Regions from separate parts of the Alicycliphilus soli genome, predicted to be linked through region 3. Evidence: predicted binding sites of a transcription regulator. Region 3 holds the regulator's gene; each other region holds the start of a gene.
The links. The regulator NrdR, encoded in region 3, represses ribonucleotide reductase genes. The targets are predictions, from matches to a motif close to CACNANATNTNGTG.

Region 1: ABUE11_RS03235 (ribonucleoside-diphosphate reductase subunit alpha) is a predicted target of NrdR. The motif match lies at 1,303-1,316, and genes of this name have one in related genera.
Region 2: ABUE11_RS00610 (ribonucleoside triphosphate reductase) is a predicted target of NrdR. The motif match lies at 2,839-2,852, and genes of this name have one in related genera.

The regions. Positions count from the first base shown of each region.
Region 1 covers NZ_CP160388.1:689,227-693,094, forward strand. The annotation lists gene ABUE11_RS03235 (ribonucleoside-diphosphate reductase subunit alpha) at 1-1,213, opposite strand, end outside; gene ampD (1,6-anhydro-N-acetylmuramyl-L-alanine amidase AmpD) at 1,458-2,081, opposite strand; gene ABUE11_RS03245 (sigma-54 dependent transcriptional regulator) at 2,065-3,531, opposite strand; gene ABUE11_RS03250 (HAMP domain-containing sensor histidine kinase) at 3,552-3,868, opposite strand, start outside.
Region 2 covers NZ_CP160388.1:133,160-137,027, reverse strand. The annotation lists gene ABUE11_RS00620 (anaerobic ribonucleoside-triphosphate reductase activating protein) at 1-395, opposite strand, end outside; gene nrdD (anaerobic ribonucleoside-triphosphate reductase) at 397-585, opposite strand; gene ABUE11_RS00610 (ribonucleoside triphosphate reductase) at 795-2,825, opposite strand; gene ABUE11_RS00605 (nitric-oxide reductase large subunit) at 3,087-3,868, opposite strand, start outside.
Region 3 covers NZ_CP160388.1:2,805,008-2,808,875, reverse strand. The annotation lists gene ABUE11_RS13285 (CBS domain-containing protein) at 1-407, shown strand, start outside; gene aroC (chorismate synthase) at 501-1,595, shown strand; gene nrdR (transcriptional regulator NrdR) at 1,657-2,106, opposite strand; gene glyA (serine hydroxymethyltransferase) at 2,131-3,375, opposite strand; ZMP/ZTP riboswitch at 3,410-3,571, opposite strand; gene ABUE11_RS13265 (lytic transglycosylase domain-containing protein) at 3,623-3,868, opposite strand, start outside.

The sequences.
Region 1 (3,868 bases), 1.7 Mb from region 3:
GCACGCGCGTCCAGTCGTTGCCCAGGCCTCCGGCGAACTTGGACAGCAGGGCGTTTTCCTTGATGGATTCGTAGATGCCGCCGAGCTCGTCGGGCACCGTGGTCAGGTAGCAGGACGACAGCTGCGAGCGCAGCGTGCCGCTGTTGAACAGCGTGGGCGTGCTGCTCATGAAGTCGAACGAGGACAGCAGCTCGTAGAACTCGATGGCGCGCGCGTTGCGGTCGTCCTCCTGCAGCGCCAGGCCCATGGCCACGCGCATGAAGAAGGCCTGGGGCAGTTCGATGCGCGTCTTGCTCACGTGCAGGAAGTAGCGGTCGTACAGCGTCTGCAGGCCCAGATAGTCGAACTGCTGGTCGCGCTCGGCCTTGATCGCCTGGGCCAGGCGCGGCAGGTCGAACGTCAGGAGCTCGGGGTTGAGCAGCTCGTGATCGACGCCCTTCTGGATGAAGCCGGCGAAGTAGCCCTGGTACGCCGCCTGCATGTCGGCCGGCTGCACGCCCTGGCCCAGCACTTCGCGCACGATGGTGTGCAGCAGCAGGCGCGCCGTGGCGTAGCTGTAGCCGGGGTCCTTCTCGATCAGCGTGCGCGCCGCGAGGATCGATGCCTTGTACACCTCGTCCATGGGCACGCCGTCGTACAGGTTGCGCATGGTCTCGGCGGTGATCGGGGCGGCCTGCACCTCCTGGCCCAGATTGGCGCAGGCGGACTCGATCAGTGCCTGCAGGCGCAGCACATCGAGCTCCACGCGCTGGCCACGGTCCTGCACGTACAGCGCGGGCATTTGCGGGTGCAGCTGCTCCTTCTTCTGCGCGCGCTCCTGGGCGCGGCGCTCGCGGTACAGCACATAGGCGCGCGCCACCTCATGGTGGCTGCCGCGCATCAGGCCCAGCTCCACCTGATCCTGCACGTCCTCGATGTGGAAGGTGCCGCCGCTGGGGCGCGAGCGCATCAGCGCGCGAACCACCGTGCGGGTCAGCTCGTCCACGACCTCGCGCACGCTGGCCGAGGCCGCGCCCTGCGTGCCATGCACGGCGAGAAAGGCCTTCATCATGGCCACGGCGATCTTCTGCGGCTCAAACGGCACGACCGCACCATTGCGCCGAATGATTTGGTAGTGACTGAATGTATCGCCAGCGATGTCGGGAGCGGGCGTGGCCGTGGTTTGCGAGGGTGTTGTGGGCTGGGTATGGGCGTGAACGGGCGCAACTTGCATGGGTTCCTCTGGGCTGTGTCCTGGGGTTGGCCGCGCCGGGCAGGCAGCTGCCGGTGGGCGGGGTGGTGACGCGTGAGTGTGCTGCGTAACACTATATCTATGGTATCTTTGCGATTCAAGACACTATTGGTAGTGTATATCCGTATGGTGCCCGATTCTTCGAATCTGCGTCCAATGAGGAAAAAACTACCCATGCCCCCGGCGTCGAGGGAGCAGGCGGGGCATGTGTGGGCGCCCTTCGCGCTCAGCGTGCGCGGCTGTTCAGCGGCGTGGCAACAGGTGGAAACACAATCCCCGAGCCGGCGAACGCGTGCCGCAGCCATGGCCAGTCAAAGCCCGGGCCGGGGTCTTGCTTGCGATGGGGCGCAACATGTTCGTGGCCGGCGATGTAACGGATGGGGTGGCGTTGCGCGAGGGCCCGGCACAGGCGCAGCAGACAGCGGTACTGTGCGGCCTCAAAGATCAGGCCTTCCAGGCCTTCGAGCTCGATGCCGATGGAGTCGTCGTTGCACGCGTCGCGTCCGCGATAGTGCGAGCGCCCGGCATGCCAGGCGCGCCTGTCAACGTCCACGAACTGCCACAGCCGGCCGTCCCTGGCGATGAAGAAATGGGCCGACACCTCCAGTCCGCGGATGGACGCGAAGTAGGGATGCGCGTCCCAGTCCAGCCGGTTCGTGAACAGCTGCTGCACGGCCTGGCCGCCGTATTCGCCCGGCGGCAGGCTGATCGAGTGCACGACGATCAGGTCGATGACGGCGCCCTCCGGTCGCCTGCCGTGGTTGGGGGACGGGAGACGGTGTGCGCCTCGGTACCAGCCGCCCTGCCATGGTGCGGTCGGTTGCGTCACGGGTTCACTGCGTGGCGCCATGGGGGGCTTCGTCTCGCGGAACAGGGATGTGCAGGCGCTGCATGCGGTAGCGCAGCTGGCGCACGCTCAGCCCCAGGCGCGTGGCCGTGGCCGTCTGGTCATTGACCGTCTCGCGCAGGGTCTGCTCCAGGAGGCTTCGCTCCTGCGCGTCCAGCCAGGCGCGCAGTCCATCGGTGCGCGCTGTGGCGCCGGCGGTCATGGGTGTCGGGGGCGTGGGCGCGTCCGCGGCTTGCGCCTGGGGTAGCGATGTGCCGGGTTCCATGGTGGCGGGCGCGGGGAGATCGATATGCAGCTCCTGCCCGTCGCTCAGGGCCACGGCACGGTGCAGCAGGTTCTCGAGTTCGCGCACATTGCCCGTGAGCGGATGCTGGGCGATGCGCGCAAGCGCCGCCTCGCTCAGGCGCGGTACCTTGATGCCCGACTCCTGTGCGATGCGTGCGAGCAGGGCCTCGCACAACGCGGGCAGATCCTCGCGGCGCTCGCGCAGCGGTGGAATCACCAGTTCGATCACGTTCAGTCGGTAGTACAGATCCTGGCGGAAGCGCCCTGCCTGCACATCGGCGGCCAGGTCGCGGTGCGTGGCGCTGACGATGCGCACGTCCACCGCTTCCTCCTGCGTCGCGCCCAGGGGGCGGATGCTGCGCTCCTGAATCGCGCGCAGCAGCTTGGACTGCATGGCCAGCGGCAGGTCACCGATCTCGTCGAGGAACAGCGTGCCGCCGCGCGCGGCCTGAAAAAACCCCTCGCGATCGCTGCTGGCGCCCGTGTAGGAGCCCTTGCGTGCGCCGAAGAATTCGGCCTCCAGCAGACTCTCGGGGATGGCGCCGCAGTTCACCGCGATCATTGGTCCGCCGGCGCGCTGGCTGCTCGCATGCAGGGCGCGTGCGACGAGCTCCTTGCCCGTGCCCGATTCGCCATGGACCAGCACCGGCGCCATGCTGCGTGCCACCTTGGCGATGCGCTGCTTGACGTTGCGCATCGCGACCGAATCGCCTATCAGGCGTGCCAGCGTGGGATTGTCCGCGGCCGCCCCGGGGCTGTCGCCGGGGGTGGCCCTGGCGGCCGCCAGCACGCCGCCCGTGCCCTGTATGGCCGATGCCACGACCGAGCGGAACTGCTTCAGGTCCACGGGCTTGGTCAGGTAGTCGAATGCGCCCGCGCGCAGCGCCTCCACGGCGTTCTCGGCGGATCCGTAGGCCGTCATGACCACGCAGCGCTCCGGGCGTTGCTGCTCGCGCAGCTCATGCAGCAACTCCAGTCCCAGGCCGTCGGGCAGGCGCATGTCGGTGATCACGGCGTCGAAGGACTGCGCATGGAGCTGCGTGCGCGCCTCGCCCACGCTGCCTGCGGTGTCCACGCGGTAGCCTTCGCGCAGCAGGGTCAGCTCGTAGAGCATGCGCAGGTCGGGCTCATCGTCGACGACGAGGATGCTGGCTGCAGTGGCGTTCATGAATGCGGAATCCGGGAATCTCAGACCACGAGGGTGTCAAACAGTGAATTCGTCTCGGCCGGGCGCGTGGTGCCGCGAAAGCTGACCGTGAAGGCGTTGCCGGCCACGGCGCCGCGGCCGAGCATGCGGGTGGCGCGCTGGTAGCCGATGCTCGCGCCATGGCGCTGACACAGCTGGCGGCAGATGTACAGGCCCAGGCCGCTGGAGCGGCTCTCCGACGAGAAGAAGGGCTCGAACAAATGGCGCTCCACGGACTTGTCGAGCGGTTCGCCATCGCTCCAGATCTGCAGGTGCACGGGGGCGCCCTCGGTGGCACGCGTGCTCAGCAGCAGGGAGT
Region 2 (3,868 bases), 1.2 Mb from region 3:
ATGGCGTCGTAGTCGGCGGGCACGGCCTTGATGTCCAGCCCCACCCAGTCGAGCAGCGGCAGGGCCGCGGCCAGGCGCTCGGGGTACATGCCGCCGGTGTGCAGCGCAGTATGAAAGCCCATGTCCCGCACCTGTTGCAGCGCATCTGGCAGGGCCGACTGCGCAAGCGGCTCGCCGCCCGAGAACACCACGCCGTCAAGCAGGCCGCGGCGCTGGCGCAGAAAGTCCAGCACCGCGTCCCAGGCCATGGCGCCGGGCGCCGCAGCGTCGAGCAGCTCGGGGTTGTGGCAGTAGCCGCAGCGCCAGGGACAGCCCTGGCAAAAAACCACGGCCGCAAGGCGGCCGGGGAAGTCGATGGTGGTGAGCCGGGTCAGGCCACCGACGCGCAGCGTCATGTCAGCGGCTGGCTTCGCTGAAGAACTGGCGCTCGTTGTGCTCGCCCTGCTTGCCGACGTTGAAGCTGGCCACCGGGCGGTGGTAGCCCATGACGCGGGTCCAGACCTCGCAGGGCTGGCGTTCGCTGTCAAGCAGCTGCACGTCGGCGGCGGCCAGGGCGGTGGTCTCTTGGGTGGAGAAATGGGTCATGGTGAGCTCCTTGGTGGTGGTTAACTATGATTTTGATAGCTGTTTGCGTTTGCTGAATAAGCGCTAGTGCTCGATTTGCCTTGTATTCACTCCCCTCTCCCCCTGTGGGAGAGGGGCCGGGGGAGAGGGGGGATGCACACGCAGCGCCCGTGACCCACGCCCCCTCTCCCCGGTCCTCTCCCGCGAGGGGAGAGGGAGAAAGGCCCGGGTCACGCGGCCTGCAGTTGACGGCGCTTTTCTGCCAGGCGCTCCGCGTCGCACTTCGGGCAGAACTTGTGCTCGCCTTCCAGGTAGCCGTGGGTGGGGCAGATGGAGAAGGTGGGCGTGACGGTGATGTAGGGCAGGCGGAAGTTGGTCAGCGCGCGCTTGACCAGCTCGCGGCAGGCGGCGCCGCTGCTGATGCGCTCGCCCATGTACAGGTGCAGCACGGTGCCGCCGGTGTATTTGCCCTGCAAGGCCTCCTGGCGCGCCAGGGCCTCGAAGGGGTCGTCGGTAAAGCCCACGGGCAGCTGCGAGCTGTTGGTGTAGTAGGGCTGTGCGTCGCTGCCGGCCTGCAGAATCTGCGGCCAGCGCTTCTTGTCTTCCTTGGCGAAGCGGTAGGTCGTGCCCTCGGCGGGCGTGGCCTCGAGGTTGTAGAGGTGGCCGGTCTCCTCCTGGAACTGCACGATGCGCGCGCGCACATGGTCCAAGAGGCGCAGGGCGAAGGCATGGCCCCAGTCGCTCGTGATGTCGTGGGCATCGTGCGTGAAGTTGCGCACCATCTCGTTGATGCCGTTCACGCCCAGGGTGGAGAAATGGTTGCGCAGCGTGCCGAGATAGCGCTTGGTGTAGGGGAACAGCCCCTGGTCCATGAGGCGCTGGATGAGCTTCCTCTTGACCTCCAGGCTTTGCTTGCCCAGTTCCAGCAGGCGGTCCAGGGCCGCGAACAGGCCGGCCTCGTCGCCCGCGTGCAGATACCCTAAGCGCGCGCAGTTGACGGTGACCACGCCCAGGCTGCCGGTCTGCTCGGCGCTGCCGAACAGGCCGTTGCCGCGCTTCAGGAGCTCGCGCAGATCGAGCTGCAGACGGCAGCACATGGAGCGCACCATGTTGGGCGAGAGCTCGGAGTTCACGAAGTTCTGGAAGTAGGGCAGGCCGTACTTGGCCGTCATCTCGAACAGCGCGGCGGCGTTCTCGCTCTCCCAGGGAAAGTCGGGCGTGATGTTGTAGGTGGGGATGGGGAAGGTGAACACCCGGCCCTTGGCGTCGCCCGTGGTCATGACGTCGATGTAGGCGCGGTTGATGAGATCCATCTCGGCCTGCAGCTCGCCGTAGGTGAAGGGCATTTCCTCGCCGCCGATCACCGGCACCTGTTCGCGCAGGTCCTCGGGGCAGGTCCAGTCGAAGGTCAGGTTGGTGAACGGCGTCTGCGTGCCCCAGCGCGAGGGCACGTTGAGGTTGTAGATCAGCTCCTGCATGCACTGGCGCACGGCGGCGTAGCCCATGCCGTCCTTGCGCACAAAGGGCGCCATGTAGGTGTCGAACGACGAGAACGCCTGCGCGCCGGCCCATTCGTTTTGCAGCGTGCCGAGGAAGTTGACGATCTGGCCCACGGCCGAGCCCATGTGTTTGGCCGGCCCGGCCTCGACCTTGCCGGGCACGCCGTTCAGGCCCTCGTGCAACAGCGTGCGCAGCGACCAGCCGGCGCAGTAGCCGCTGAGCATGTCCAGGTCGTGGATGTGGATGTCGCCGCTCCTGTGCGCCTCGCCGATCTCGGGCGCATAGACATGCGAGAGCCAGTAGTTGGCCGTGACCTTGCCCGCCACGTTGAGGATCAGCCCGCCGAGCGAGTAGCCCTGGTTGGCGTTGGCATTCACGCGCCAGTCGGCGCGCGTGAGGTATTCGTTGATCGAACTCTCCACATGCACCAGGGTCTGGCGGTCGGCGCGCAGGGTGGCGTGGCGCTCGCGGTAGGCGATGTAGGCGCGGGCCGTGCCCAGGTGGTTGGCGGCGATCAGGGTCTGCTCGACCACGTCCTGGATCTGCTCTATGGTCGGCGCCTCGCCGCGGAAGCGGTGGATCAGCACCTTGGTCGCCTGGGCCGTGAGCAGCTGCGCCTCGTCCTGGCCGAACTCGCCCGTGGCGTTGCCCGCGCGGGCGATGGCGGAGCGGATGCGGGCGGCATCGAAGGCGGTACGCTCGCCGTTTCTCTGGATGACGTCGCGCGGCAGGGTGGCGAGCAGGGGTTGGCTGATGGTCATGGCGGCCTTTGAACACTACATATGGTGTTTACGATACATATCGAACACCATATGTAGTTTGATCAGGCGCAAACCCGGGGCGCATCGCCGGACACAAAAAAAGCCGGCGTGAAGCCGGCTGAAGGGCAAGCGGTCCCTGAGGGTCTTGCCGATGGAGTCAAAACTGGCTGCGGCGCTTTATGGGCAAGCGCGGCCAGCTATCAATATTGAATCGCTGTGCTCGATCGTGAGGCCTGGTCGGCCCCACGATCGATGGCGGCGTCAGCGACGTGCGCCGGCCAGTGCACCGGTGCTGGGGGCGGCCGGGGCGCGGCTGCCGAACAGCACGGCGCTCACCACCTGCCAGCTCACGCACAGGGCGCCGGTGATGAACACCAGGTCACCAAAGGTGCGCACCCAGCGCAGCGTCTCGAGGAAGGGCTGCTGCAGGAATTCCTCGCTGCGGGCGTACCACAGGCCGTGGGTCACGCTGGCGTGGAACTGGAACAGGCCGATGGGCAGCAGGCTGGTGGCGATCATCAGCACCAGGCCGGCGTTGAGCCACCAGAAGCCGGTCTTCATCAGGCGCTCGTTGAATTCCATGTTCGGGCGCACATAGCGCAGCACCAGCAGCGTGAAGCCCAGGGCCAGGAAGCCATAGACACCGAACAGGGCGGCGTGGGCGTGCACGGGCGTGGTGTTCAGGCCCTGGATGTAGTACAGCGAGATCGGCGGGTTGATCATGAAGCCGAAGACACCGGCACCGAGCATGTTCCAGAAGGCCACGGCCACGAAGCACATCAGCGGCCAGCGCAGACGACGCATCCACTCTGCCTTGTGCTGCAGGCTCCAGTGCTCCCAGGCCTCGTGGCCCAGCACCACCAGCGGCACCACTTCGAGCGCGCTGAAGGATGCACCGACGGCCATCACCGGGGTGGTGGTGCCGGCAAAGTACAGGTGGTGGAAGGTGCCGGGCACGCCGCCCAGCATGAAGAGGGACGCCGAAGCCAGGCTGGCGGCCGTGGCCATGCGATAGGACACCAGGCCCAGGGTCGAGAAGATGA
Region 3 (3,868 bases):
TGAGTCCGGACGAGCCACTGGCCCGCGCCGTGGAAACCATGGCCGAGAAGGACATTGGCTCGCTGGTGGTCATGGAGCATGGCGACCTGGTGGGCATGCTGACCTTCCGTGAGGTGATCCAGATGCTGGTGAGGAACGGCGGCGGCGTCGGCACCATGCTGGTCCGCACGGCCATGGACGACGCCCCCGTGACCTGCACGCTGGAGACCGACATGGACGAGGTGCGCCGCATGATGCTGGGCTGCCATGCGCGCTACATGCCGGTGATGGACCAGCGCATGCTCATGGGCGTGGTGAGCTTCTATGACGTGGCCAAGGCCGTGGTGGACAGCCAGAACTTCGAGAACCGCCTGCTCAAGGCCTATATCCGCGACTGGCCGCAGGAAGAAACGCCGCCCGCCCACTGACCTTTGGATCAAATCGGCTTCCAGCGCCCGTCCGACAAGCGCTGGAAGCTATTTTTTTCATAGTTGAGGCCGCTCGGGGATAATCTCGCCCCTATGAGCGGCAACACCCTTGGCACCCTTTTCTGCGTCACCAACTTCGGTGAATCCCATGGCCCGGCCATTGGCTGCGTGATCGACGGCTGCCCACCGGGCATGGCGCTGTGCGAGGCCGACATCCAGGCCGACCTGGACCGTCGCCGCCCCGGCACCAGCCGCCATGTGACGCAGAGGAACGAGCCCGATGCGGTCGAAATCCTCTCGGGCGTCTACGAGGGCAAGACCACGGGCACGCCGATCGCGCTCCTGATCCGCAACCAGGACCAGCGCAGCAAGGACTACGGCAACATCGCCCAGAGCTTCCGCCCGGGCCATGCCGACTACGCCTATTGGCACAAGTACGGCCTGCGCGACCCGCGCGGCGGCGGGCGCTCGTCCGCGCGCCTGACGGCGCCCACCGTGGCTGCCGGTGCCGTGGCCAAGAAATGGCTGGCCGAGAAATACGGCACGCGCTTTCGCGCCTGCATGACGCAGCTGGGCGAGCTGCCCATCCCTTTCGAGGGCTGGGAGCATGTGCCCAACAACCCGTTCTTCGCCCCCGTGGCTGATGTGCAGCAATACGAGGACTACATGGATGCGCTGCGCAAGAGCGGCGACTCCTGCGGCGCGCGCATCCGCGTGCAAGCCAGCGGCGTGCCCGTGGGCCTGGGCGAGCCGCTCTACGACAAGCTCGACGCCGACATCGCCTACGTGATGATGGGGCTGAACGCCGTCAAGGGCGTGGAGATAGGCGCGGGCTTTGCGAGCGTGGCCCAGCGCGGCACCACGCATGGCGACTCGCTCACGCCCCAGGGCTTTGCGAGCAACAACGCGGGCGGCATCCTCGGCGGCATCAGCACGGGCCAGGACATCGAGGTGCAGCTGGCCATCAAGCCGACCAGCTCCATCATCAGCCCGCGCGAGTCCATCGACATCCACGGCCAGAGCACCGAGGTCATCACCAAGGGGCGTCACGACCCCTGCGTCGGCATACGCGCCGCGCCGATTGCCGAGGCGCTCTTGGCGCTGGTGCTCATGGACCATGCGCTGCGCCAGCGCGCGCAGTGTGGCGACGTGCATCAGGCCGTGCCGCCGATTCCCGCGAGTATTTGAGTAAAAAGTGGCTCCAGCGCTTGTCCATCAACCGCTGGCAGCTATTGAATGAGTAGCGCGGTTACTTGCGCACCTCGTCGACGAGCGCGCGGAATTCGTCGATGTCCTCGAAGCTGCGGTAGACGCTCGCGTAGCGGATGTAGGCCACCTTGTCGAGTTTCTTCAGCTCGCGCATCACCAGTTCGCCGATGCGGGCGGAGATCACCTCGCGCTGGCCCAGGTGCAGCAGCTTTTCCTCGATGCGCTCGATGGCCGAGTCGATCTGCACCGTGCTCACCGGGCGTTTGCGCAGCGCCAGCTTGAAGGAGCCGAGCAGCTTGTTGCGGTCGTATTCGACGCGGCGGCCGTCCTTCTTGACGACGGTGGGGAAATTGACCTCGGGCCGCTCGTAGGTCGTGAAGCGCTTTTCACAGGCGCCGCATTGGCGCCTGCGGCGGATGAAGTCCCCGTCCTCGGACACACGGGTCTCGATGACCTGGGTGTCCTGGTGGCTGCAGAAAGGGCACCTCATCGCGGCGGCGGCTCGGGGGCCGTATCAGCGATAGACCGGGAAGCGGCTGGTCAGCGCCTGCACCTTGGCCCGCACGGCGGCCAGGTTGGCCTCGTCGTGCGGGTTGTCCAGCACATCGGCCATCAGGTTGGCGGTGATGCGCGTTTCCTCTTCCTTGAAGCCGCGCGTGGTAATCGCCGGCGTGCCCACGCGCACGCCGCTGGTCACCATGGGCTTTTGCGGGTCGTTGGGGATGGCGTTCTTGTTGATGGTGATGTGCGCCTTGCCCAGGGCGGCCTCGGCCTCCTTGCCGGTGATGCCCTTGGCACGCAGGTCCACCAGCATCACATGGCTTTCGGTGCGGCCGCTGACGATGCGAAGACCCCGCTCGGTCAGCGTCTGGGCGAACACCTTGGCATTCCTGGTCACCTGCTGTTGGTAGGCCTTGAACTCGGGCGACAGTGCCTCCTTGAAGGCCACGGCCTTGGCGGCGATCACATGCTCGAGCGGGCCGCCCTGCAGGCCAGGGAAGATGGCGCTGTTGATGGCCTTCTCATGCTCGGCCTTCATCAGGATGATGCCGCCGCGCGGGCCGCGCAGGCTCTTGTGCGTGGTGGAGGTGACCACGTCGGCGAACGGCACGGGGTTGGGGTACTCGCCTGCGACCACCAGGCCGGCGTAATGGGCAATGTCCACCCAGAAGATGGCGCCGACTTCCTTGGCCACGCGCGCCATGCGCTCGAAGTCGATGCGCAGCGCGTAGGCCGATGCGCCGCCGATGATGAGTTTGGGCTTGTGCTCGCGCGCCTTGGCCTCGAACGCGTCGTAGTCGATCTCTTCCTGTGCATTCAGGCCGTAGGAGACCACGTTGAACCACTTGCCCGACATGTTCAGCGCCATGCCGTGCGTCAGGTGACCGCCCTCGGCCAGGCTCATGCCCAGAATGGTGTCGCCGGGCTTGAGGAACGCCATCAACACGGCCTGGTTGGCCTGCGAGCCCGAGTTGGGCTGCACGTTGGCGGCCTCGGCGCCGAACAGCTGCTTGATGCGGTCGATGGCGAGCTGCTCGATCACGTCCACGTTCTCGCAGCCGCCGTAGTAGCGCTTGCCGGGGTAGCCCTCGGCGTACTTGTTGGTCAGTTGCGAGCCCTGCGCGGCCATGACGGCGGGCGAGGCGTAGTTCTCGCTGGCGATCAGCTCGATGTGTTGTTCCTGGCGCAGGTTCTCGGCCTGGATGGCGGCCCACACTTCAGGATCGGTTTGTTCGACGAGGATATTGCGTTGATACATGGCAGTCCGATGAACTAAGAGTCCCTTGGCAATCAAGGGCTGCCCAGGCGAACGACGGATCGCTGCGGGGCACTGCTTGCCATATCCGCGCGGTACGCTCCCCAGTGGTTTGCAGAAAAAACAGCCTTTCTGCCGGTCTCCACGTCAGCGGCGCGGCCTCGAGGTCGCGCGCCTATCGCCAGTTGCGTACCCCGCTAGTGTAGCGGAGCAGGTCCTCGCCCTGCCCGTGGTGGGCTACTCGGAATGCTCAGCTGTTGCCGAGCAGCGCGACCTTTTCCTCTGTCTGCGGCTCGGTGGATGCCGTTTCGGCAGCAGCGGGAGCCTTGTTGGGGACTTCCGGCTTGGCGACGGTCACCGGGCGACCCGCCACCTGACGCAGGCGGAAATGCTCGGCCAGCACCTTCGCGGCATAGCCGCCGTCGCTGGGCAGGTTGGCGGCGCCCACGTAGTAGCGCAGACCGCCTTCGAGGGAGCCGGCGCGGGCAATGCATTC